One region of the Ideonella sp. genome, then DNA from elsewhere that is predicted to be linked to it. Evidence: riboswitches for the same ligand, from Rfam matches in the RefSeq annotation. Region 1 holds a riboswitch; the other holds the start of a gene.

Evidence for each region. Region 1 has a riboswitch for thiamine pyrophosphate ahead of ACE3SG_RS21165 (TonB-dependent siderophore receptor). Riboswitches for the same ligand answer to the same signal wherever they lie in the genome.
Region 2: another riboswitch for thiamine pyrophosphate. It lies ahead of thiC (phosphomethylpyrimidine synthase ThiC); the one in region 1 lies ahead of ACE3SG_RS21165 (TonB-dependent siderophore receptor).

What each region holds. Positions count from the first base shown of each region.
Region 1 is NZ_JAYSDQ010000017.1:61,167-72,859, reverse strand. It holds gene ACE3SG_RS21220 (2-hydroxyacid dehydrogenase) at 1-138, opposite strand, end outside; gene ACE3SG_RS21215 (nitroreductase) at 300-1,001, opposite strand; gene ACE3SG_RS21210 (acyl-CoA thioesterase) at 1,007-1,462, opposite strand; gene ACE3SG_RS21205 (histone deacetylase) at 1,459-2,424, opposite strand; gene ACE3SG_RS21200 (phasin family protein) at 2,678-3,238, shown strand; gene ACE3SG_RS21195 (patatin-like phospholipase family protein) at 3,515-4,414, opposite strand; gene ACE3SG_RS21190 (nitrite/sulfite reductase) at 4,576-6,321, shown strand; gene ACE3SG_RS21185 (DUF934 domain-containing protein) at 6,321-6,827, shown strand; gene ACE3SG_RS21180 (phosphoadenylyl-sulfate reductase) at 6,824-7,645, shown strand; gene cobA (uroporphyrinogen-III C-methyltransferase) at 7,648-8,424, shown strand; gene fdxA (ferredoxin FdxA) at 8,542-8,865, shown strand; TPP riboswitch at 8,983-9,090, shown strand; gene ACE3SG_RS21165 (TonB-dependent siderophore receptor) at 9,154-11,268, shown strand; tRNA gene ACE3SG_RS21160 (tRNA-Asn) at 11,306-11,381, shown strand; gene ACE3SG_RS21155 (hypothetical protein) at 11,504-11,693, opposite strand, start outside.
Region 2 is NZ_JAYSDQ010000002.1:59,620-71,312, forward strand. It holds gene ACE3SG_RS03070 (GGDEF domain-containing protein) at 1-325, opposite strand, end outside; gene ACE3SG_RS03075 (thiazole synthase) at 508-1,305, opposite strand; gene thiS (sulfur carrier protein ThiS) at 1,311-1,529, opposite strand; gene ACE3SG_RS03085 (FAD-dependent oxidoreductase) at 1,526-2,581, opposite strand; gene thiC (phosphomethylpyrimidine synthase ThiC) at 2,586-4,475, opposite strand; TPP riboswitch at 4,550-4,653, opposite strand; gene ACE3SG_RS03095 (hypothetical protein) at 4,781-4,999, opposite strand; gene ACE3SG_RS03100 (IS5 family transposase) at 5,253-6,608, shown strand; gene ACE3SG_RS03105 (hypothetical protein) at 7,232-7,873, shown strand; gene ACE3SG_RS03110 (GNAT family N-acetyltransferase) at 8,278-8,718, opposite strand; gene ACE3SG_RS03115 (hypothetical protein) at 8,715-8,909, opposite strand; gene ACE3SG_RS03120 (HNH endonuclease) at 8,978-9,496, opposite strand; gene ACE3SG_RS03125 (hypothetical protein) at 9,872-10,399, shown strand; gene ACE3SG_RS03130 (hypothetical protein) at 10,402-10,896, opposite strand; tRNA gene ACE3SG_RS03135 (tRNA-His) at 11,006-11,081, opposite strand; gene ACE3SG_RS03140 (peptidylprolyl isomerase) at 11,124-11,693, opposite strand, start outside.

The DNA.
Region 1 (11,693 bases):
CAGGCGCTCGGCCAGCGCCTCGGGCGCCAGCGGTTCGGGCTCCTGGTAGGCGTCCACCTCGAAGTGCTGGGCCAGGCGCTGCGAAATCTCGGGGAACAGCCGGCGCGCCACCAGCACACGTTGTCGCTCCTGGGTCATGTCTGTCGTTGCCTTTGCTTGAACCTTGCGTCAACCGCCATGCAAGGCGCTGCCCGGATGAAACCCGATCAACGCCAGCATCACCAAGAATCCGAGCACATCGTGCGCTGTCAGGGCCTGGGAGGCTGCCAGGCAGGCATGTGCGAAAGCCTCTCGGGCCCTCAGCCGTGAAAGCGCGCGAAACCCGCCACCGGCTCGCGCTCGGTCACGAGCGTGTTCTCGATCGCGTTCGGGTCGGCATGGCCGAGCGCCATGCCACAGACCACCATCTCGTCGAGGCCAAGGCCCAGCTCGGCGGCGATCACCCGGTGGAACTGCGTGAACGCCGCTTGCGGGCAGGTGTCGAGCCCACGCGCGCGGGCCGCGACCATCACGTTCTGCAAGAACATGCCGTAGTCCAGCCAGCTGCCTTGCTGCATCACGCGCTCGATCGTGAAGATCAGGCCGACCGGCGCGTCGAAGAACTCGTAGTTGCGCCGGTGCTGGCTGTGCATGCGGTCCTTGTCGGCCTTGCCGATGCCGAGCAGGCCGTACAGGTCCCAGCCGACCTTGCGGCGGCGGTCGATGTAGGGCGCCCGCCACTCGGTCGGGTAGTAGGCGTATTCCTCGGTGTGCTGCGAGCGCACGGCCGGGTCGTCGTAGACGGCGCGCAGCCGCTGCGACAGGCGCTGCCGCGCCTCGCCCATCAGCACATGCACGCGCCAGGGCTGGGTGTTGGTGCCCGACGGCGCACGCGAGGCCACGGCCAGGATCTCTTCGACCACGTTGCGCGGCACGGGCGTGGGCAAGAAGGCACGGATCGAACGGCGCGAGGTGATGGCCGCATCGACGGCGGCGGTGGATTCGGTGGAGATGGCAGTCATGGTGCTCAAGCCTTCAAAGGCGCCAGCGCCGCCAGCAACGCCGGCGGCAATGCGGTGGGCCGGCGCGTGGCGCGATCCACGTAGACATGGACGAAATGGCCGGCCGCGGCGGTCAGCGGCTCGCCGGCACCGAACAAACCCACCTCGTAGCGCACGCTGGATCGGCCGACATGGGCCACCCGCAACCCGGCCTCCACCGCCTGCGGAAAAGCCAGCGGGGCGAAGTAGTTGCAGCGGGTCTCGATCACCAGGCCGATCACCTCGCTGGTCTCGATCTGCAGCGCGCCGGCCTCGATCAGGTAGCCGTTCACCGCGGTGTCGAAGAAGCTGTAGTAGACGACGTTGTTGATGTGGCCGTAGACGTCGTTGTCCATCCAGCGGGTGCCGATGGGGCGAAAGAGGCGGTAGGCGCTGCGCGGCTCGGCCTGTGCCCGCGCGGCCTCGGGGGTGGCACTGCTCATGCCGGTGATTGTTCCATCGGCGACGGCATCCGGTGCTGCCGCCATGCCTGCCAGCTGTCGGCCGCCAGCGCGAGGGTGGTCGCCTGCAGGGCCACCGTCTCGTGGATGTCGCGCCCATAGCCGCCGGCCATGCTCAGCGCCACCGGCACGCCGCGCTCGCGCAGCGCAGCCAGCACCCGCCGGTCGCGCTCGGCCATGCCGGCAGCGGTGAGCTTCAGCCGGCCCAGCCGGTCGTTCTCGTGCGGGTCGGCCCCGGCCAGGTAAAAGGCCAACCCCGGTGGGCGGCCCTCGTGGCGGCGCCAGACCTCGCCCAGCGCCGTGTCGAGCGCAGCCAGGTACGGCTCGTCGCCGCAGCCATCGGGCAGCTCGACATCCAGGTCGCCGGCCACCTTGCGAAACGGAAAGTTGCGCTCGCCATGCATCGAGAAGGTGAACACGGTCGGGTCGTCGGCAAAGATCGCGGCGGTGCCGTTGCCCTGGTGCACGTCGAGGTCGATCACCACCACCCGCAGCAACGCCTTGTGAAGGCGGTGCCACTCGGCCTGCATCAGGCGGGCCGCCACGGCCGTGTCATTGAAGACGCAGTAGCCCGAGCCTTTGTCGGCACTGGCGTGGTGGGTGCCGCCGGCCAGGTTGGCCGACACGCCTTCGGCCAGCGCGGTGCGCGCCGCGGCGATCGTGGCGCCCACCGAGCGCCGCGCGCGCTCGGCCATGCGCGGCGACCAGGGAAAACCGATCTCGCGCTGCGCCGCCGGGCTCAGGAAGCCCTCGGACACCGCCGTCACGTAGACGGGGTCGTGGGCCAGCGCCAGTTCGCCGTCGGTCGCCGCGGGCGCCTCTTCGAGCCGGATGCCTGGCAGCTGCGCCGCCACCCGGTCGCGCAGCAAACGGTACTTGGGCATCGGGAAGCGGTGCCCGTCCGGCAACGGCAGCACGAAATGGTCGGAGGTGTAGGCCCGCATGGTGCGCAGGCACTGTGCCACAGCGCCCGCCGGGCGGCCTCGGTCGGCCCCCATGTCCCGTCCCGGCCCCCTGCACCCGCCTGATGACAGCCGTCCTACCTAGGGCAATGACCCTACTTTGCTGCACTGCAACAAATATTGCTTGCAAAGCTCGCCGAGAACCCCAATACTTCGAACCATGTTGCAGCGCACCATTGGTTTTTGGAACGGCTGCAGTCCCTGCCCCACCCCACTGATCCGATAGGAGATTCCCATGCTGACCGCTGAACAACTGCTGGCTGTCCAAAAGTCCAACGTCGAAACCCTGTTCGACCTGACCAACAAGGCCTTCGAAGGCGTCGAGAAGCTGGTCGAGCTGAACCTGCAAGTCGCCAAGGCTTCGCTGGGTGAAGTCGCCGAAACCGCCAAGGCCACGATGTCCGTCAAGGACGCGCAAGAGCTGCTGTCGCTGCAAGCCGGCCTGCTGCAACCGGCCGCCGAGAAGGCCGCCGCCTACAGCCGCCACCTGTACGACATCGCCGCCACCACCAACGCCGAAGTGACCAAGGTCGCTGAAGTGCAACTGGCCGACGCCCAGAAGAAGTTCATGGCCACCGTCGACAGCGCCGTCAAGAACGCCCCGGCCGGCACCGAAAGCGCCGTTGCCCTGGTGAAGTCGGCCATCTCGGCCGCCAACAACGCTTACGAAAGCGCCCACAAGGCCGCCAAGCAAGCCGCTGAAGTCGCTGAAGCCAACTTCCAAGCCGTGACCAGCACGGCCGTCAAGGCTGCCCAATCGGCCCCGAAGGCCGCCCGCCGCGCCGCCACGGCCTAAGGCCCGAAGGCATGCCTGAAGTGCTCTGACAAGAGAGCCAACCGGGGGAACGACGCACCTGTGTGCGCGACCACCGCAAAGCGACGGAACTTCCGCCGCCTGCCGGTTGTCTCTCAGAACGCCACGCTGTGCCTGAGCGGCGTGGCCTTCATGGAAGGTTGTCTCCTCGGTACCTCTTGAAAGACTGGCTTTCCAGGTACCTTCCAACCCGGCTGGTCCTCGCGGACCACCGGGTTTTTTATTGCCTGGCGCGCACTTGGCGCGGTTTCTTGAAGTTCAGCGGGTCAGCGCCGCGATGCGCTGGCGCAGTTGCGGCAAGGCTGCCAGCGCGGCCTCGCGGCCCGACTGGATGACCTTCATCCGGGCCGTGAAGTCGGCGCCAGAAACCCCGTTGAGCCCCGGGCGCAGCACCACGTCGGCCTCTTTCAGCTCGAAGCGGTTGATGCTGCGACCCATGATGGCGAAGGTCTGCAGCAGCATGCGCATCGCGTCGCCGGTGGCGTTGCCGTCCGGCGGCGACGAGATGTCGACCGCGATCACCAGCTCGGCCCCCATCTGCCGGGCAAAACGCACCGGCACCGGCGACACCAGGCCGCCGTCCACATACTCACGGCTGCCGATCTTGACCGGCTGGAACACCGCCGGCACCGCGCTGGACGCGCGCACCGCCACGCCCGCGTCGCCGCGCTGGAACAGGATCGGCGCCCCATCGCCCAGGTCGGTGGCCACGATGCCCAGCGGCATCTTCATCTGCTCGATGTTCAGGCCGCCGGTCTGGCTGCGCACGTAGCGCGCCAGCGCCTCGCCGCGGATCAGCCCGCGGCCCGGGAACGACCAGTCGGTCAGCCCGGACTCGTCCATCGACTGGGCCAGCGAGCCCATCTCGACGCCGCTCTTGCCCGACGCGTACATCGCCGCCACCAGGCTGCCGGCCGAGGTGCCAACCACCAGGTCGGGCCGGATGCCCTGCTCTTCCAGCACCTGGATCACGCCGATGTGGGCGAACCCGCGCGCGGCCCCGCCGCCCAATGCCAGCCCAATCCGGGGTGGCCGCGGCGGCACCGGGGGCGCCGCAGGCGGCGGTGGCGGCGCGATCGGCTGCTCGGCCACCACCGGCGGGCGGGGCGGCGCCGTCTGGCAGGCCGCCAACGGCAGGCCGGCAGCAGCCGCCCACATCAGGCGCCAGCACAGGGCCCGGCGGCCGGCGTTTGGCGCCGCAACGGCGTCTTTAGATTCTGATGGAATATTCAAGTGAAATTTGTGTTCTTTTCAAGCATATAACGAATCCGTAGAGTGCCTCCAAGCCCTGTTTCGCCTGGGCACCCTCTACAGAACCCATGTACCAATACACCTCGTTCGACCGCCAGTTCGTGCACCAGCGCGCAGCGCAGTTCCGTGACCAGCTCACCCGCAACCTGGCTGGCGAGCTGGCCGACGACGACTTCCGCCCGCTGCGCCTGCAGAACGGTTGGTACATCCAGCGCCATGCGCCGATGCTGCGCGTGGCGGTGCCTTACGGTGAATTGTCGTCGCGCCAGTTGCGCCAGCTGGCTCGCATCGCACGCGAGTTCGACCGCGGCTTCGGCCATTTCACCACCCGCCAGAACCTGCAATACAACTGGATTCCGCTGCCGAAGTCGGCCGATGTGATGGATTTGCTGGCCGAAGTCGACATGCATGGCATCCAGACTTCGGGCAACTGCATCCGCAACATCACCAGCGACGCGTTCGCCGGCATCGCGCCGGACGAGATCGTCGACCCGCGCCCGTACTGCGAGATCCTGCGCCAGTGGAGCACGCTGCACCCCGAGTTCGCGTTCCTGCCGCGCAAGTTCAAGATCGCCGTCAGCGGCTCGGTCGAAGACCGTGCGGCCATTGCCTGGCACGACGTGGGCCTGCAACTGGTGAAGAACGACGCCGGTGAGGTCGGCTTCAAGGTGTTGGTGGGTGGCGGCATGGGCCGCACGCCGGTCATCGGCACCGTCACGAATGCGTTCGTGCCGTGGCAAGAGATCCTCGTCTACCTCGAAGCCGTCGTTCGCGTCTACAACCGCTACGGCCGCCGCGACAACGCCTACAAGGCGCGCATCAAGATCCTCGTCAAGGCCGAGGGCCAGAAGTTCGTCGACGCGGTCAACGCCGAGTTCGCCAAGATCCTCGAACAAGACGCCGACGGCCGCGAGCACATCATCCCGGTGTCCGAGCTGGAGCGCGTGTCGCGCCACTTCGAGACGCCCGGCGGCGTGCACCCGGCCACCCACGGCTTCGACCCCCACCGCACCGGCCCGGCGCCGGCCGCATTCTTGCGCTGGCTCGAACGCAACGTGCACGGCCACCGCGTGCCGGGCTATCGCGCCGTGACGCTGTCGCTCAAGCGCGCCGGGCAGGCCCCTGGCGACGCCACCGCCGAGCAGATGGAAGCCGCCGCCCAGCTGGCCGACCGCTACTCGCTGGGCGAGCTGCGCGTGTCGCACGACCAGAACCTGGTGCTGCCCTGGGTGCGCGAGGCCGACCTGTTCTCGGTCTGGCACGCCGCCAAGGACGCCGGTTTCGCCACCCCGAACATCGGCCTGCTGACCGACATGATCGCCTGCCCAGGCGGTGACTTCTGCGCGCTGGCCAACGCCCGCTCGATCCCTGTGGCTGCCGGCATCACCGAGCGTTTCGACGACCTGGACGCGCTGTACGACATCGGTGACATCGACGTGCACATGAGCGGCTGCATGAACTCCTGCGGCCACCACCACACCGGCCACATCGGCATCCTCGGCGTCGACAAGGACGGCGCCGAGTGGTACCAGATCTCGGTCGCCGGCTCGGACGGCTCCACGCTGAGCGGCGCCGCCACGCCCGGCAAGGTGATCGGCCCGTCGTTCTCGGCCGACGAAGTGCCCGACGTGGTCGAAGCGCTGATCGACGTCTACCTGCGCCAGCGCCAGGCCGGCGAGCACTTCATCGACACCGCGCGCCGCCTGGGTGTGCCGCCTTTCCGGGCCGCGGCAGATGCCGTGCGCCGCGACACCGCCGCACCGGCCGCCAAGCCGGCAGCAGTGGCGGTGGCCGAAACCGCCGAGGCCCTGTGATGAGCGCCGCCACCCAGATGAACTTCGTCCAAGCCGCCCAAGACCCGTGGCGCACGCCGGTCGGCGAATACGGCCCGCTGCCGATCCCGCCGATCGCCGCCCACAGCCTGCTGACGCTGGAGCAGTGGCAAGCCGTGCGCGGGCAATGGCCGGCCGACCTGCCGGTGGGCCTGACGCTGGCCAACACCGCCGAGGTCGAAGACCTGGCCGAAGACCTGCCCCGCCTCGCACTCGTTGCGCTGCAGTTCCCCAAGTGGGTCGACGGCCGCGCCTACAGCCAGGCCCGCGTGCTGCGCGCCCGCCTGCGCTACGCCGGCGAAGTGCGTGCCACCGGCGACGTGGTCGTCGACATGCTGCCGCTGCTGCAGCGCACCGGCTTCGATGCCGTGCAGCTGCGCGACGGCCAGAGCGAGGCCAGCGCCCGACGCACGCTGACGATCGTCTCCGAGCACTACCAGGGCGACGTGCACCAGACACGCCCGCTGTTTTCGAGGGTTCCCGCATGAGCGCCGTTTCGTCCCTGCCGCTGACCTCTGCCCTGCCCGGCGCTCACCCCGCCGCCGCGGCTGCGTCCAGCGCCATCTCGCTCTACGCCCGCCACACCGAAGGCTACGAAGAGCGCGTCGAAGCCACCATCGCCCAGCTGCGCCAGGCCGCGCTGGACCACCCCGGCAGCATCGTGCAGGCCACCAGCCTGGGTGCCGAAGACATGGTGCTGACCGACCTGATCGCCAAGCTGAACCTGCCGATCGCCATTGGCACGCTGCAGACCGGCAAGCTGCACGCCGAGACGCTGGCGCTGATCCCCGAGATCGAAAGCCGCTACCGCCTGGACGTCGAGGTCTACAGCCCGCGCGAAGAGGCCGTGGTGCATTTCGTGCGCCGCCACGGCGACGACGCGATGTACCAGAGCATCGAGCTGCGCAAAGGCTGCTGCCAGGTCCGCAAGCTAGAGCCGCTGGCCCGCATGCTGCAGAACCGCGAAGCCTGGGTCACCGGCCTGCGCCGCGAGCAGAGCGCCAACCGCGGCGCCGTGCCGCTGCGCGAGGTCGAGGCCAACGGCCGCATCAAGTTCAACCCGCTGGCCGACTGGAGCTGGGCCGACATCTGGCACTACATCGAGTCCAACGACGTGCCGTACAACGCGCTGCACGACCAGTTCATGCCCAGCATCGGCTGCGCCCCCTGCACCCGCGCGATCGCGGTGGGTGAAGAGTTCCGCGCCGGCCGCTGGTGGTGGGAAGACGAGAAGGCCAAGGAATGCGGCCTGCATGCCGTGCAGCAGCCCAGCATCACCGACCGCGGCGAAGCGGTGGCGGCCTGAGCATGCCCGGGCGCGGCCATGTCATCTTCATCGGCGCCGGCCCCGGCTCGGCCGACCTGATCACGCTGCGCGGTGCCGGTGCGCTGGCCCGCGCCGACGTGGTGCTGTTCGACGCATTGACCGACCCGGCGCTGCGCGAGTTCGCCCCCAAGGCCGAGTGGATCGACGTCGGCAAGCGCGGCTTCTCGACCACCACCGCGCAGGCGCGCATCAACGCGCTGCTGGTGCAACACGCGCAGACGGGCGCGCGGGTGGCGCGGCTGAAAGGCGGCGATCCCAGCGTTTTCGGCCGGCTCGAAGAAGAGCTGCAGGCGCTGGCCGAGGCCGGCATCACCAGCGAGGTGATCCCCGGCGTGACCGCCGCCCTGGCGGCCGCGGCCGCGTCGGCCCGCCCGCTCACGCGGCGTGGCAACGGCCGCAGCGTGTCGCTGACCACCGCGATGACGCAAGAGCGCGAGTTGCATGCCGGCCGCCGGGCCGACACCGAGGTGTTCTACATGGCCGGCCGCCAGCTCGCCAAGCTGTCGCGCTGCCTCGCCGACGCCGGCTGGCCGGCCGACACGCCGGTCAGCGTGGTTTCGCGTGCCGGCTGGCCCGACCAACTGGTCAGCGAGCATCAGGTTGGCAGCCTGGCCGCCGCCTGCGTGCTGCACGCCGGCCGGCCGGCGGTGGTCACCGTCGGCGTCGGCGCCGCTGCGCTGACGGCCCCTGGAGCGGCGTCGGGCGAAGACCCGCTCGCCGTGGACTGTGCCTTGCCCGAGGGTTATCCCGCCGGCTGAAGGCCTCAGGCCCTAAAATCGCATGCTTTGCCGCGCAGCGTTGCGCGGGCAGCGCCGGTTCCCCGCAGGGCGGAGCCAGGCGCCCGAGCCCTTCTCTTCACTTCTCACCGCCACCCCATGACCCACGTCGTCACCGAAGCCTGCATCCGCTGCAAGTACACCGACTGCGTCGACGTCTGCCCAGTCGACTGCTTCCGCGAGGGCCCGAACTTCCTGGCCATCGACCCCGACGAGTGCATCGACTGCGCGGTGTGCATCCCCGAGTGCCCGGTCAACGCGATCCTGCCCGAGGAAGACGTGCCGGCCGACCAGCAGAAGTTCATCGCCATCAACGCCGATCTGGCCAAGGGCTGGCCGAGCATCACCAAGCGCAAGGCCGCGCTGCCCGATGCCGACGAGTGGAAAGACCGCAAAGACAAGCTGGACCAGCTGATCCGCTGATCTGCTGATCCACATCAAGCCCGCCAGGCCTTCGTCGCGGCGGGCTTTTTTGCGGGTGCCGCGGGCGCCCACGAACGCGGCGATAATCCGCGCCGCTGCCAGGCACTGAGCGTGGCAGCCATTCGCTAGGGGTGTTGGCGGGCCTTCCGGGGCCGTGCCGACTGAGAAAAACCCTTTGAACCTGATTGAGGTAATCCTCGCGCAGGGAAGCAGCTCAGACGGCGCCGCGCGTTCGCGTGGTGGCCCCTCCCGAACTTGCCGACCTGCCATCGACCTGTCGAGTCCCTGATGGCACTGCCGTACCGCACCCGTTTCACCTTGCATGCGCTGGCCCTGGCCGCGCTCCACGCCACCTGCGCCGGCCAGGCCGCCGAGCAGGTCACCATCACCGGCCGCCTCGACGCGCTGCCCGCCAGCGTGGCCGGCTTCGGCGATGCACCGCTGTCGAAGTCGCCGTTCCAGGCGCTCAGCCTGAGCCGCAGCCAGCTCGAAGACGTGGGCGCCAACGCCTTGTCGGCCCTGACCCGGCTCGACGCCAGCATCGCCGACGCCTACAACGCCCCGGGCTACTGGAGCGCGCTGACCGTGCGCGGCTTCGTGCTCGACAACCACTACAACTACCTGCGCGACGGCCTGCCGATCAACGCCGAGACCGCGATCGCGCTGGAGAACAAGGAACGCATCGAGGTGCTCAAGGGCACCACCGGTGCGCAGGCCGGCACCAGCGCACCGGGCGGCCTGGCCAACCTGGTGGTCAAGCGGCCGCGCGGCAGCGACCAATCGGTGGTCTTTCTCGGCTGGTCGGAGCGCGGCAACTTCAAGGCCGCCGCCGACCTGGAGCGCCGCTTCGGCGACGGCGGTGCGCTCGGCCTGCGCCTGAACGCCGCGGTCGAATCGCTCGACCCGCAAATCCATGACGCCAAGGGTCAGCGGCATCTGCTGGCGCTGGCCGGCAGCGCGCAGCCCACGGCCGACCGCCGCTTCGACGCCGAGATCGAGATCAGCCACCAGTCGCAGCCCAGCATGGCCGGCTTCAGCATGCTGGGCGACCGCGTGCCCTCGGCGCGCAGCATCGACCCACGGCTGAATCTCAACAACCAGACCTGGTCGAAGCCGGTCGTCTTCGACGGCACCACCGCCAGCCTGCGCTGGACCGAGACCCTGGGCGCCGACTGGCAATTGCAGGCTCAAGTGATGAGCCAGCGCCTGCGCACCGACGACCGCATCGCCTTCCCCTACGGCTGCACTGCCGAAGAGAAGTGGGACCGCTACTGCAGCGACGGCAGCTTCGACCTCTACGACTACCGCAGCGAGGGCGAGCGCCGCGACACCGTGGCCGGCGCGTTGACGTTGAACGGCCGCGCCCAGTGGTGGGGCCTGGCCCACCAGCTGTCCACCGGCGTGCAGTGGAGCGACTTCCGCCTGCACCCCAACGAGCAGATCTACCAACCGGCCGGCACCGGCCAGATCGACGGCAGCGTGCAGGTCCCCGCCCCCGTGCCCGAGCCCTACACCGCCGCCGGCCGCCACGAGCGCAGCACCGAGCTGCATCTGCGCGACCACCTGGCGCTGGGCCAGGACACCGGCCTGTGGCTGGGCCTGCGCCACAGCGCCTTGCAGCGCTCGAACGACGCGAATGCCACCGACTACCGCCAATCGTTCACCACCCCGTGGGTGGCGCTCAGCCACCAGTGGACCGACGCGCTGCTGGTCTACGGCAGCTGGGGCCAGGGGGTCGAGAGCGACGTTGCGCCGAGCCTGCCCAACTACACCAACGCCGGCCAGGCGCTGCCGGCGTTGAAGAGCGAGCAGGTCGAGTTGGGCCTGAAGTTCTCTCAGGCCGAGTGGAACGCCAGCCTGACCGCGTTCGACATCCGCCGGCCGACGGCGGACGACCTGTGCGACGACGCCAGCGGCACCTGCACCCGCCGCATCGACGGCAACGCCCGCCACCGCGGCATCGAGGCCAGCGGCGAGCTGCACACTGGTCAGCTGACTTTGCAGGCCAGCGGCATGTGGCTGCGCGCGCGCCGCGAAGGCGCCAGCGACGAGGCGCTCAACGGCCGCACGCCACCGAACGTGGCCGAGCGCAACCTGCGCCTGATGGCCGGCTGGCAGTTCACCGAGATCACCGGCCTCAGCGCCCAGGCGAGCCTGAGCTACGAAGGCCCGCGCTACGTGCTGCCTGACGACAACAGCGCCCGCATCCCCGGCTGGACCACCGCCGGCCTGGCCGCCCGCTACGCCACGCGCGCCCTCGGCCACGAGTGGTTGCTGCGTGCCGGTGTCGACAACCTGTTCGACCGCCGCGCCTGGCGTGAGAGCCCCTACCAGTTCAGCCACGCCTACCTCTATCCGTTGGAGCCACGCAGCTTTCGCATCTCTTTGCAGACCAGCTTGTAGAACTCCTATTTTTCTGTCTATAATCTGAGGCTTCACTTCCCCGATAGCTCAGTTGGTAGAGCGCCGGACTGTTAATCCGTAGGTCCCTGGTTCGAGCCCAGGTCGGGGAGCCAAACAAAACAAGGCCCGCAACGCGAATCGTGTTGCGGGCCTTGTGCTTTGTGGCCTCACGCGGGCATCGGTGCTGCTGACCTCGACTCAGCGCACCGCCTCGGGCGAGGCGGGCGCCGCGCGCTCAGCCCAGCGAGCAGGTACCCGTGCCGCCGTCACGCACGTAGTAGTCCGTCGACAGTGCACCGTTGGCCGCCGAGATCACGTTCAGGCCGGCGCTCAAGAAGACCGGCGTGTGGGGCCGCTGTGCGCTCAGCTGCGTCAGCGGCACGTTGTTGACCGACACGTTCAACAGATACGCACCGTTGTCGAAC
Region 2 (11,693 bases), on a different contig from region 1:
CGATCGCGTAGCGCGGCGAGCGGCTCACCGCGACCGCCGGCAGGAACACCAGCAGAAAGTAGTGGGTGCCGCTGTCCCACCCGAGCAAGATCGTGCAGGCGCCGGCATGGCCCATCACTTCGGTCCACATCAGCGCCACGGCCGGCAGGTTGCGGCGCCGGCCCAGCAGCGCATAGGCCGCGGCATACATGCCGGCGCTGAGCAGGTTCACCAACGCCAGCACCGGCATGCCGAGCGCGAAGAACGCCACCAGGTAGACCAGGTCGACACAGGCGGCGAACACCGCGATGCGCCGCAGCATCAGCCAGAAAGCGCCACGCGACATGCCTCGATCGAATTCGGCAGGGGTGCGGGCAAATGGCATCGGTGGGCGGCGATCGGAAATGGAGAGATCCGATCGTTGTCGGCCGATGCGGCGCGAACTGGAGAAAGCAATTCCCAGCGCCTGCAACAAGGCGTTGGGGTTTGTGCGTTCCTCGGCAGCTGGCTGACATCTGCACCCCGCTGTCAGCCGATCAACAGCGGCCCGTCGGCCACCGGCGTGCTGGGCACCGCCATGTCCTGCGGGGCCATCACGCCGGCCTCGTAGCCCAGGCGCCCGGCCGTGATGGCATGGCCGAACGCAGCGGCCATGCGCACGGGGTCGCGCGCCTGCGCGACGGCCGAGTTCAGCAGCACGCCGTCGAAACCCAGCTCCATCGCCCGCGCCGCATGGTGTGGCGCGCCGATGCCCGCGTCGACGATCAGCGGCACGCCCGGCAACCGCTCGCGCAGCGTGCGCAGCGCGTAGGGGTTCAATAGACCCTGGCCCGAGCCGATCGGCGCGCCCCAGGGCATCAGCACCTCGCAACCGGCGTCGAGCAGACGGCGGCAGGCCACCAGGTCGTCGGTGCAGTACGGAAAGACCTGGAAACCCTCGCGCACCAGCTGGGTCGCCGCGTCCAGCAGCTCCCACGGCTCGGGTTGCAGCGTGTGCTCGTCACCGATCACCTCGAGCTTGACCCAACGGGTGCCGAACAGCTCACGCGCCATCTGGGCCAGCACCACCGCCTCGCGCGCCGTGCGGCAGCCGGCGGTGTTGGGCAGCAGGTGCGCGCCGCTGGCCCGCACGATCTCGACGAAGCCGTTGTCGCCCGCGCCGGCGGCCAGCGAACGCTTGAGCCCAACCGTCACCACCTGCGCGCCGGCGGCGGCGATGGCGTCGCGCAGCACCTGGGGCGACGGGTAGCCGGCGCTGCCGATCAGGAAGCGGCTGGCCAGGTTGGTGCCGTAAAGCGACCACGGCGTGGTGCTGCTCGATGTCATCTCTTTCACCCTCCGACGATGGCCTTGAAGACCGTGATGCGGTCGCCCGTGGCCAGTTGCACCTCGTCGCGGCGGTCGCGCGCGACGAAGCTGCCGTTCAGCGCGGTGGCCACCTGGTCGGCCGGTTCGCCGAGCCGAAGCAGCAGCTCGGCCAGGCTCAGCCCTTCGGCGCCAGCCACCGGCTCGCCGTTGACGATGACGGCGTTGCGCGAGGTGCCGCTCATGCCAGCTCCATCGTGCGCAGCGTGTCGTCGACCAGTGCCGGCGCCATCAACCAGCCATGGCGGAACAGGCCGTTGATGCGGCCCAGGCCGGGCTGGACGTCGATGCGGGGCTCATGGTCGGGCAACGCGGGCCGCAGGTTGCGGTCCAGCCGCAGGATGCGTGCCTCTTGCAGCGCAGGCATCACGCTCTGCGCGGCCGACATCAGCTCGACCGCGCTCTTCAGCGACACCTCGCTGCGGTCTTCGCTCTCGACCTCGCTCGCGCCGACCACCAGCACATCACCCGGCCGCGGCGCGATGTAGATGCGGTGACGTGGGTGCAGCAGCCGCAACGGCCGCGTCAGGCCATGGCCCGGCGCGCGCAACCACACCGTCTCGCCCCGCACACCGCGCAGCGGCAGTTCGGGCCTTGCGCCGAGGCCACGCAGGTCGAGCACCGCGTCGAAGCGTTGCCAGTCGCCCGGCACGCCCCGGTCCATCACACGCAACGCGCCCGGCATCAGCTCGGCCACGTGCTGGCCCCAATGCCACTGCACCGACGGCGCTCCGTCGTGCAACGCACGCATCGTCTGCACCGTGTCGATCTGGCCTTCGCCAGGCAGCAGCCAGGCGTGCGACACGCCACGCAGCGCCGGCTCCACCGCGGCCAACTTGTCGCTCGTCAGCGCCACCGGGGCGCGGGCGCCGCTGCCCGGCGCGGGCAGGCGCGCCAGCGTGCGCTGCGCGGTGCCCAGGTCGCCCCGGTGCACCAGCAGCAGGCTGCCGCGCTCGGCAAAGTACGGCTCGCCCGGCAACGCCTTGACGATGCCGCGCCACAGCCCGATCGAACGCCAGCCCAGCTGCGCGACACGGTCGCTGGCCACGTCGCGCTCGGCCATCGGGCTCAACAGCCCGGCGGCGGTGAACGCGGCGGCGCCCTGCCCGTCGAACGTCGGCTGCGGCCCGCCGGCCGGGTCGAACACACTGACGCGGCAGCCACGCTGCGCCAACCGCCAGGCCGCCAACCGACCCAGCAGTCCTGCCCCTGCAATGCCCACATGCATGGCGACCATGCCATCAAGCCTTGTCGTTATGGATCGGGATGTAGATCTCGCCGCCACCGGCGCGGAACTCGCCGGACTTCTCGGCCATGCCCCGGTCGAGCGCCTCGGCTTCGGCAACACCCAGGTTGGCAGCGTAGTCGCGCACCTCCTGCGTGATCTTCATCGAGCAGAATTTCGGGCCACACATCGAGCAGAAATGCGCGACCTTGCTGCTGTCTTTGGGCAGCGTTTCGTCGTGGAAGTCGCGCGCGGTGTCCGGGTCCAGGCTCAGGTTGAACTGGTCGGTCCAGCGGAACTCGAAGCGCGCCTTCGAAAGCGCGTCGTCACGGGCGCGCGAGCCCGGGTGGCCCTTGGCAACATCGGCCGCGTGGGCGGCGATCTTGTACGCGATGATCCCTTGCTTGACGTCGTCGCGGTCGGGCAGGCCCAGGTGCTCCTTCGGCGTCACGTAGCACAGCATCGCGGTGCCCATCCAGCCGATCATCGCGGCGCCGATCGCGCTGGCGATGTGGTCGTAGCCCGGCGCGATGTCGATCGTCAGCGGGCCCAGCGTGTAGAACGGCGCCTCGTGGCAGTGCTTGAGCTGCTCGTCCATGTTGGCCTGGATCATGTGCATCGGCACATGGCCCGGGCCTTCGATCATCGTCTGCACGTCGTGCTTCCACGCCACCTGCGTCAGCTCGCCGAGTGTGCGCAGCTCGGCAAACTGGGCTTCATCGTTCGCATCCGAAGCGCAACCGGGGCGCAGGCCGTCACCGAGCGAGAAGCTCACGTCGTAGGCCTTCATGATCTCGCAGATCTCTTCGAAGTGCGTGTACAGGAAGCTCTCTTGGTGGTGCGCGATGCACCACTTGGCCATGATCGAGCCGCCGCGCGAGACGATGCCGGTGACACGGTCGGCCGTCAGGTGGATGAACGGCAGCCGCACGCCGGCGTGGATGGTGAAGTAGTCGACCCCCTGCTCGGCCTGTTCGATCAGCGTGTCGCGAAAGATCGCCCAGGTCAGATCTTCAGCGACGCCGCCGACCTTCTCCAGCGCCTGGTAGATCGGCACCGTGCCGATGGGCACCGGCGAGTTGCGCACGATCCAGTCGCGCGTGGTGTGGATGTGGCGGCCGGTGGAGAGATCCATCACCGTGTCGGCGCCCCAGCGGATCGACCAGACCAGCTTCTCGACCTCTTCCTCGATGCTCGAGGTGACCGCAGAGTTGCCGATGTTGGCGTTGATCTTGACCAGGAAGTTGCGGCCGATCGCCATCGGCTCGATTTCCGGGTGGTTGATGTTGGCCGGGATGATCGCGCGGCCACGCGCCACCTCGTCGCGCACGAACTCGGGCGTGATGGGCCCGCGCGGCAGCACCGCACCCATGCCGTTGCCGGCGCGGCGTTGCTCGCGCTTGGCATCGGCCAGGTACTGCGCCATCCACTCGCGCCGGCCGTTTTCGCGCAGCGCGACGAACTCCATCTCGGGGGTCACGATGCCGCGCTTGGCGTAGTGCATCTGCGTCACGTTGGCACCGCTGATGGCACGGCGCGGCGTGCGCTGCAAGGCCGCGGCTTCGGCGCGCAAGGTGGCCAGGCTGTCGGCGATGCGCTCGACCTGCTTCGCGCCATCGTCCAACGCCTGCGGTGCACGGCCTGTGTAGGCCTCGGTGTCGCGCCGCTGCTCGATCCAGCCCAGGCGCAGGCCGGCCAAGCCATGGCGCACGTCGATCGCCACGCTGGGGTCGGTGTAGGGGCCCGAGGTGTCGTAGAGCACCACCGTCTCGCCGTTGGTCAGGCTGACCTCGCGCAGCGGCACCTGCAGGTCGGGCCGCGAACCGGTGAGGTGGATCTTGCGGGAGGCGGGGAACGGCTCGCGTGTCAGCGACAGCAGCTCGTCCAGGCGTTCGGGGGCGTTCATGGCGGTCCTTCGCAACAAGGTCGTTGCTCCGAAGGTCGCCCCGTGGCGCGCTCGCCCAGGCAGGGCAGCGCGACTCAAGGATCGACGGCTCTTCTTACGCCGGTACTAACCGGTTCAAGTTCTCGGGTTCGGATCAACCATCTCAGCACGCACCATGCGTGCACCCCGGAGCAGGCGCGCATTCTGCGCGGCCGGGCGAACCACTGTCAACGCAATTCGGTATCGATCGAGAGGCGTGCGTCGAGACAGCGGAAATCGCCGCAGCAGGGGCGGAGCGCTGGCAAACAGCGCTCGCCCGTGCAGCACTACTCGCCGGAAAGGCGCTGCCAGGTGTCCATCGATTCGGACTTCGCTCGCTCTTCCATCAGGTCCACGCCACCGAGCACCTCGGCCATCGCCTGCGCGAGCATCTCGCTCACGTTGTCGGCGGTGGCACCGTTCACCTCGCGCGCGGCCCTCGACTGCAAACGCCCCGCCACGATGGCCGCCGCAGCCGCGAGCAGCGCGTCATTGCTGAAGTTCATCGTCACCCCTTTGGCGCGCCCGATTGGCGCAAGGGCGATGGTGCGTGAAACGGCGCGGCATGCCAAGGAGAATGCCCCGGCCCACGCTGGGCGGGCCACAAAGCAAAACGGCGACAGCCGCTAAGTGGTCCGCCCCTGAAAAACGCCTGCAACCCGCATGAATGCTGGCTTTGGCGGGCGATTGCCGATGGTGGAGATTGCAGGATTGAGGCTCAATGGATATTGAATCCTTGCAAACTGCCCCGAGGTTTGAATGGGCACGAAGCCGGCTGAAGAGCGCAGCGACCACGACCTGTTTCGCACCGAACTGGTCAACCTGATCGACCAACGGCACGAGCTGGTGAAGCTGGCTGCGTTGATCGACTGGCAGGCGTTTACCGACAAATGGAGCCCGCAGTTCGAATCGACCACCGGGCGGCCTGCGCTGCCTACGCGGCTGATGGCGGCGCTGCTGTACCTGAAGCACGTGTACGCGCTCAGCGACGAGGCGGTGGTCGAGCGCTGGTGCGAGAACCCGTACTGGCAGCACTTCAGTGGCGAGCGGTACTTCCGCCATGAACTGCCGTGCGATCCGTCGAGCCTGGTGCGCTGGCGACAGCGCATTGGCGAGGAAGGCTGCGAATGGCTGCTGGCCCACAGCATCGAAGCGGCCACACGCGCCGGCGTGATCAAGCGCCGCAGCCTGGACACCGTGGTGCTGGACACGACGGTGGCTCCGAAGGCGATTGCGCACCCCACCGACAGCCGGTTGCTCAACCGGGCCCGCGAGCATCTGGTGGCCGCAGCACAAGATGCAGGCATCACGCTGCGCCAGAGCTACGCTCGCGTGGGCAAGGCCGCCGAAGCCCAGGCCGGGCGCTACGCCCACGCCAAACAGTACCGGCGCATGCAGCGCGAGATCAGGAAGCTGCGCACGTCGCTGGGCCGTGTGATCCGCGATGTGCAACGTAAGGCCCAGGCCGTTGGCGGCGAGATCGCAGGCGCCCTCAAGGACAGGCTGGAGTTGGCGCAGCGGCTGCACCAGCAGCGGCGCGATTCGAAGAACAAGCTGTACGCGCTGCACGCGCCCGAGGTCGAGTGCATCGCCAAGGGCAAGGCCCGCACGCCCTACGAGTTCGGCGTGAAGGTGTCGGTGGCGGTGACTGCCAACGAAGGGTTGGTGGTGGGCATGCGCTCAATGCCGGGCAACCCGTATGACGGTCACACCGTGGACAGCCAACTCGAACAGGTCGGCATCCTCACCGGACACACGCCCAAGACCGTCCTGGCGGACCGGAGCTACCGCGGTGTGCAGCCGCCCAGCGGCATTCGGCTGATCATCAGCCATACGCGCCGGCTGCCACCGCGGCTGAAGAAGTTGCTCAAGCGCCGCCAGGTGGTCGAGCCGATGATCGGCCACATGAAGGCCGATGGACTGCTCGCCAAGAACTGGCTCAAGGGCGCCGTTGGCGATGCGCTTCATGCGCTGCTGTGCGGCGCCGGGCACAACCTGAGGATGATCCTGCGGCACCTGCGGGTGCTTTGCTTGGCATTCATTGGCTGGCTCATGCTCGTCGACCCCGTCTCGTCCTCGCCTTCAGCTTCAATGCCTCGCCCCGCAGTCGGGTGAAAACGGGTTGTTCAGGGCGGACTAGCTATCTGCTGTTAGGGCTCCTTGTCGGTGAACCCGTGCTCATGGTCGCGGAGTGTCTCTTCCACTTGCCGTGGCTTCCTCTCGGCGGTACGCACTTAGCTCAGGCGGGTGCGTGTGCTGTCATTGGGCACGTCGTGGACCAATGCGTGAAGTTTCTGCGCAGCGAAGGACGCGGCAGGGTCGAACGATCAGGTGATCGACGCGTCGGTCCGACAGACCGCCGTGCTGTGCCCCGCGGAGGCCGGCGACGCACCGATCAGCTGCAGTTGGCCTGTCCGGCGGATACCGCCAAGTAGTCGGAAGTGCGAACTCGGATCGAAGCACGTCTGAGCCAAGTGGCCATACGAGCTGGGCGTGAAGCACGGTGCTGTTCTGATAGCAGACACCGACTGTCGAAGTTGGGCAAGCTCTAGGCAAAGATGCTCACGTCCGGCTGAAGCTGACCATTGAACCTTCGCGCCGCGCGCATCGACCTGATCCTTGAACTTGCCCCTGACCTGCGCCTAGTGAAGTTCGGCCAGCACCAGCTGGCACGTCGCGCGCTACGATGACCGGCGCAGACGTTCAACAACATCGTGCCGCGCAGCAAGGGAGTTTGCATGAGCTGGATCGAAGAGGCAAAGAAGGCCGCGGTAGACGCCACCGACTCGCTAGCCCGCTCCGGACCGAAGCTCCTGCTATTGGTAGTTCATCCCTCCAAGTTCTATCGCCGCAGCCGGCGCGTCAAGGAGGTTGCCGCGGTTCTAGCCTTAAATGCAGTCCTCCTCGCGGCGATCCACTTCTTCGTGCTCAAGTCCGTTGTCGAAGTCAAAGACCCCTCACAGTACGCCATCGGGGCCGTGTTCTTCAACGTGTTGCACCTGGCCATCATGGGTTTTGCCTTTGCGGCACCGAGCGCCATCGGCGTGCGATCAACACCGTTCCCTACGCATCTAGCGAACGCGCTTTTCGCCATGGCCGTCCTACCGATCGTTGCTATGCTAACGGTCAGTGCGACAAGGCTGCGGGCCGCTGCCACACTCGCTGGAAACCCCTCCCCAGTCATCTGGCAAGATCTGTTAGTACTGCTCGGATACTGCTGGGTGACCTACCGCGTCTACTGCGGGCTGAGAGTCGGCGCGAACTCGTCACGACCGCGCGCCGCTGTCGCGGCTCTCGCCGGGTTTGCCCTGGTGCTGACAGTGATGGCAACCAACCTCGCTCCAAATCAAGCGATGCTGCTGAGTGCTTGGACGCGATAGAGGACGCAGGCTCAACATCGTACGGAGCGCTCGCGACTCTTGAGCCACGGATGCTAGGGAGCGGCGTTGATCCGCTTCCAGTACCAGACAGCTTCCTTCCACTCGTGAACGTGAGTGGTACCGTCTGGATCGAGCACGGTAAAGCCGTCTTGTCTGGGGATGTAGAGATCCATCGGGACTACGCGCCCTGCCAACTTGACGCCAATCCCATCACCAGGCCCGAGGCCGATCTGCTCCGATTCCCAGTACGAGGCGTGCTTGAACCTCACCCACTTAGGAAATGGCGGCTTAGGCTTGCGGAATGGCCACATCAAGCAAATATACCCACGTCTGGCGCGAGCAGTCCGTTGAACCCGTGTGCCCGCGCATCGACCTCGTCGTTGGCCTTGCCCTAGCCAGTTGTGTCAGGACGTGCCACGGAGTAGCAGGCGCTTCTCCATGTGCTCTGGGTCACTTGCGGTTTGACGGTAGCCCAGCTTTGTGTACCAAGCAATCAATCGACATTGATCGGTCTCTTGATCTAGGGCGTAAGGCTTTAAACGAACAACCTGATATCCAAGTTGTACGGCATGTCGCTCCGCGTGCGAGAGCAATGCCCCACCGATCCCCTGCCCCCGAAGCGAAGGAAGGACGAAGATTTCGTAGATGAAGGCTGACTCGTGGTCGCTCCGGTCCTCGTAGGACAGAAGGCCAGCCTCTTCACCTTGGACCGATGCAAGGAACTCTATCGACCAACCGCAATGCGCTCGTTCAGCGCGCCCACGAAGGGTCTCGCTATGCAAATCGCTGATGCGTGCGAGTGTCGATACTTGGCACACGCGCGGTACGGGGTCTACCGGGGTCATCCGGGCTTCTTGGCGTCGCGATGCTTCCTGACAATGTCCGCGATTTCCTTGTTCAGCGCAGTTTGCTCCGCTGAGACCCTGGCCTGCTGCGAACGAAGCAGTTCTGCAGCTTTGGGGTCAAACTTTCCATCGACGTAGTTCGCCGGGTTCTCTTCCGGAAAGTCCTCGAAGTACTCGCTCCACTCTCCCATGTGAGACTCCTATTGCGGAAAGACGGTCGGACAAAGAAACCCACCTGAGCTGTCCACGGTCCGATTGGTCACGCGATATCGGCACCGCGAGCGAAGCGACGAATGAACTCGACCCCCGCATCTGTTACCCAATACGTGAAATTCATGGGAAACGCCTTGTTGAAGTCGTCGCTCTGTACTACGAAGTTCGCGCTTTGAACCTTCTGATCTTCAAACAAGCCGTCCTTGACCGCATTCGCCACAAGCAGATCACCTGCGGCGCCGAGGACGAATATTCGCTCTTCAGACTTTGCCAGGACCTCGAAAAGCCTTCGCTCGAACTCGCCGTACCGGTTGTTCAAGATACCGAGGTTGTGCTTGTACATCTTGACGGATAGCCGGTCCATCTCCTTCTTCTGATCGTACCGCGTGTGGCAATTCGGGCAAAGTGCTATGAGATTCGCGAACGAGTTGTCTTGCGTCTCCGCCCAAGGAACGATGTGGGCGATTTCCGTAGTTGTCGCGCGGCACGTAGGAATTGCGCAACGATGACCGGCCTCGACGAGCACGGCTCTCTTGATCTCTGATGGGACCGAATCACGACTCATGTGGACCTCCGCTCTAGACAATTGGTCGAATAACATAGTTGTGAGGAGCAACCACGTAGTCTTCGCCGACCTGTGCTAGACGCCAGCCACGCGCCCGCACTGCCGCTGTCAGTTCTGCTTCGTAGCTTCCTTGCCTATAGACGGAGGCGACGTTTCGCTTACGCGTCTTACCTGCGCCAATTCCCGTCGCCATCCGATTCAGTTGCTGAGCGACCCAAGCAGGATTTGGCATAGAGAACCTTTCTACCGATCGAGTCCAGGCATCTACTGGAACGAAATCGCGACGCCAAAGCCGACACGTCAAGGGTATGTCCCCTGCTGGCCAAGTTCCTGGACTGGATCGCGAAGCAGACTCCGCAGCGCAGGATCATCGGCATGGCCGCCGAGTACGCAAGCCTGGCCGGCAATCGGAAGGTCAAGTTCCTCGACCTCTGCTGGCCGCAGATCCAGCGCCTGCCCGTCGAGACGCGGCGCGAGATACTGGCCGGCCGACGAGATGAGAGTCTTGGCGTGATCCGAGTCAAGCGTGCGAAGCAGCGTGGGAAGAAGCGCGGCGAGGTGATCGAGGCCATAGAGGTCACGCCGACCCTCGACGCCCTGCTGAACCGACTGGAGGCCCTTCGAGAGGAACGCGGGGTCGAATGTCTGTACGTCTTTCCGACGCGCGACAACAACGCCTACAGCGCCCGCGGGTTCAAGACCTTGTGGCAGCGCTGCGTGCTGCAGGCGATCGAGGAAAAGGTGATCACCGCCTCGGACCGATTCACCTTCCACGATCTGCGGGCCTACTACGCGACGATGCACAAGCGGGACACCGGTGAACTACCGGACCTTCATGCTGACCCCGGAACAACGGCCCGCGTATACGACCGCAACAGGGAAGTCAAGCGGCGAGCGCTTTGATACTAGCGCCGCCATACATTGGGTGGACCCACCTGATAGGTCATTCGGGTTGCAAGCCTTACGAGCCGAAGCTCACTTTTCGCTGCGCTGATCGCGGTCAAGCCGAGGATAGTAGCCAATCCACCGAGTGCCAGACTAATGTTGAACCAAAGGTGCGCAGCCGAACTGGAACTGCCGGATGGGACAGTCCCAAAGATGGTGGCGAAGATGAAGAAGACTATGCCGCAGAGGACCTCAACTAGGCCACGCAGCGCCAAGACATGCGCTGCGTCCCTAGTCAGTGCGGTTTCGATCGGACAAGCGGCCAGGCAAGCAATCTCGTCGTAGGCTCGGCACAGCAAGAGGTGCTGAGCGCGCTCGGAGACCGCGGAAACCCTAGACATCGCGGAATCGATCGGCCGCTTGAGGTAGGCGCTGACCAAGTTGATCGCGATGCCAACCAGGACAACGCTCAGCCACCAATAGGCTGTTCCAAGCGACGCAACAAATTCGTCCACCGTCTGCCTCCCAGCGTTCGTTTTCCCACCGTGGGAATTTTCGCGCGATCCGAGAGGCCAATGCAAAACGGCGACAGCACGTAAGTGCTTGTCGCCGTTCGATGTTAGGTGGGGTGGCTGATGGGACTCGAACCCACGACAACCAGAATCACAATCTGGGACTCTACCAACTGAGCTACAGCCACCACCGGAAGCCAAAGATTATAGCCCGACTTCGCGGGCCCGCGTCACGGGCTTGCTGCAGAGGCCGCTTCAGCGCTCGGGGCCGCCTTGTCGAGCTTGACCTTGTAGCGGCGCTTCAGGGCCTCGTAGTAGGCCGCCGATTCGGCTGCCGTCACCTGCTGGGCCACATAGGCCTTGGCACGCTCGTTGTCGGGGTCCTTCGCATCGCGCTCGACGCGCTTGACGACGCGCGCGACCGTGTAGCCGTCGTTGCCGAGGTCAACGCCGATCACCGCGGGCGCCTTGCTCAGGTCGGCGCGCAAGACGGCCTCGACCACCTGGCGCGGTTGCTCGCGCGACTGGCGCGATAGCGTCACCGCGGCGGGCATCGTTTCGTCGGGGCTCTGCTTCAGTGCGGCCAGGCGGGCCTCGCCGTCTTTCTTGGCGGCGGCGGTGGCCTGCTCGGCCTTCACGGCGGCCATCACGCGGTCGCGCACTTCGGCCAAGGGCAGCACCCGCTCGGGGTGGTGCTCGACGACGCGCGCCGACACCAGCTGGTTCGGGCCGGTCTCGACGGCCTCGGTGTTGCGCTTGTTCTTCACCGAATCGGTCGAGAAGATCGCGTCGAGCAGCTT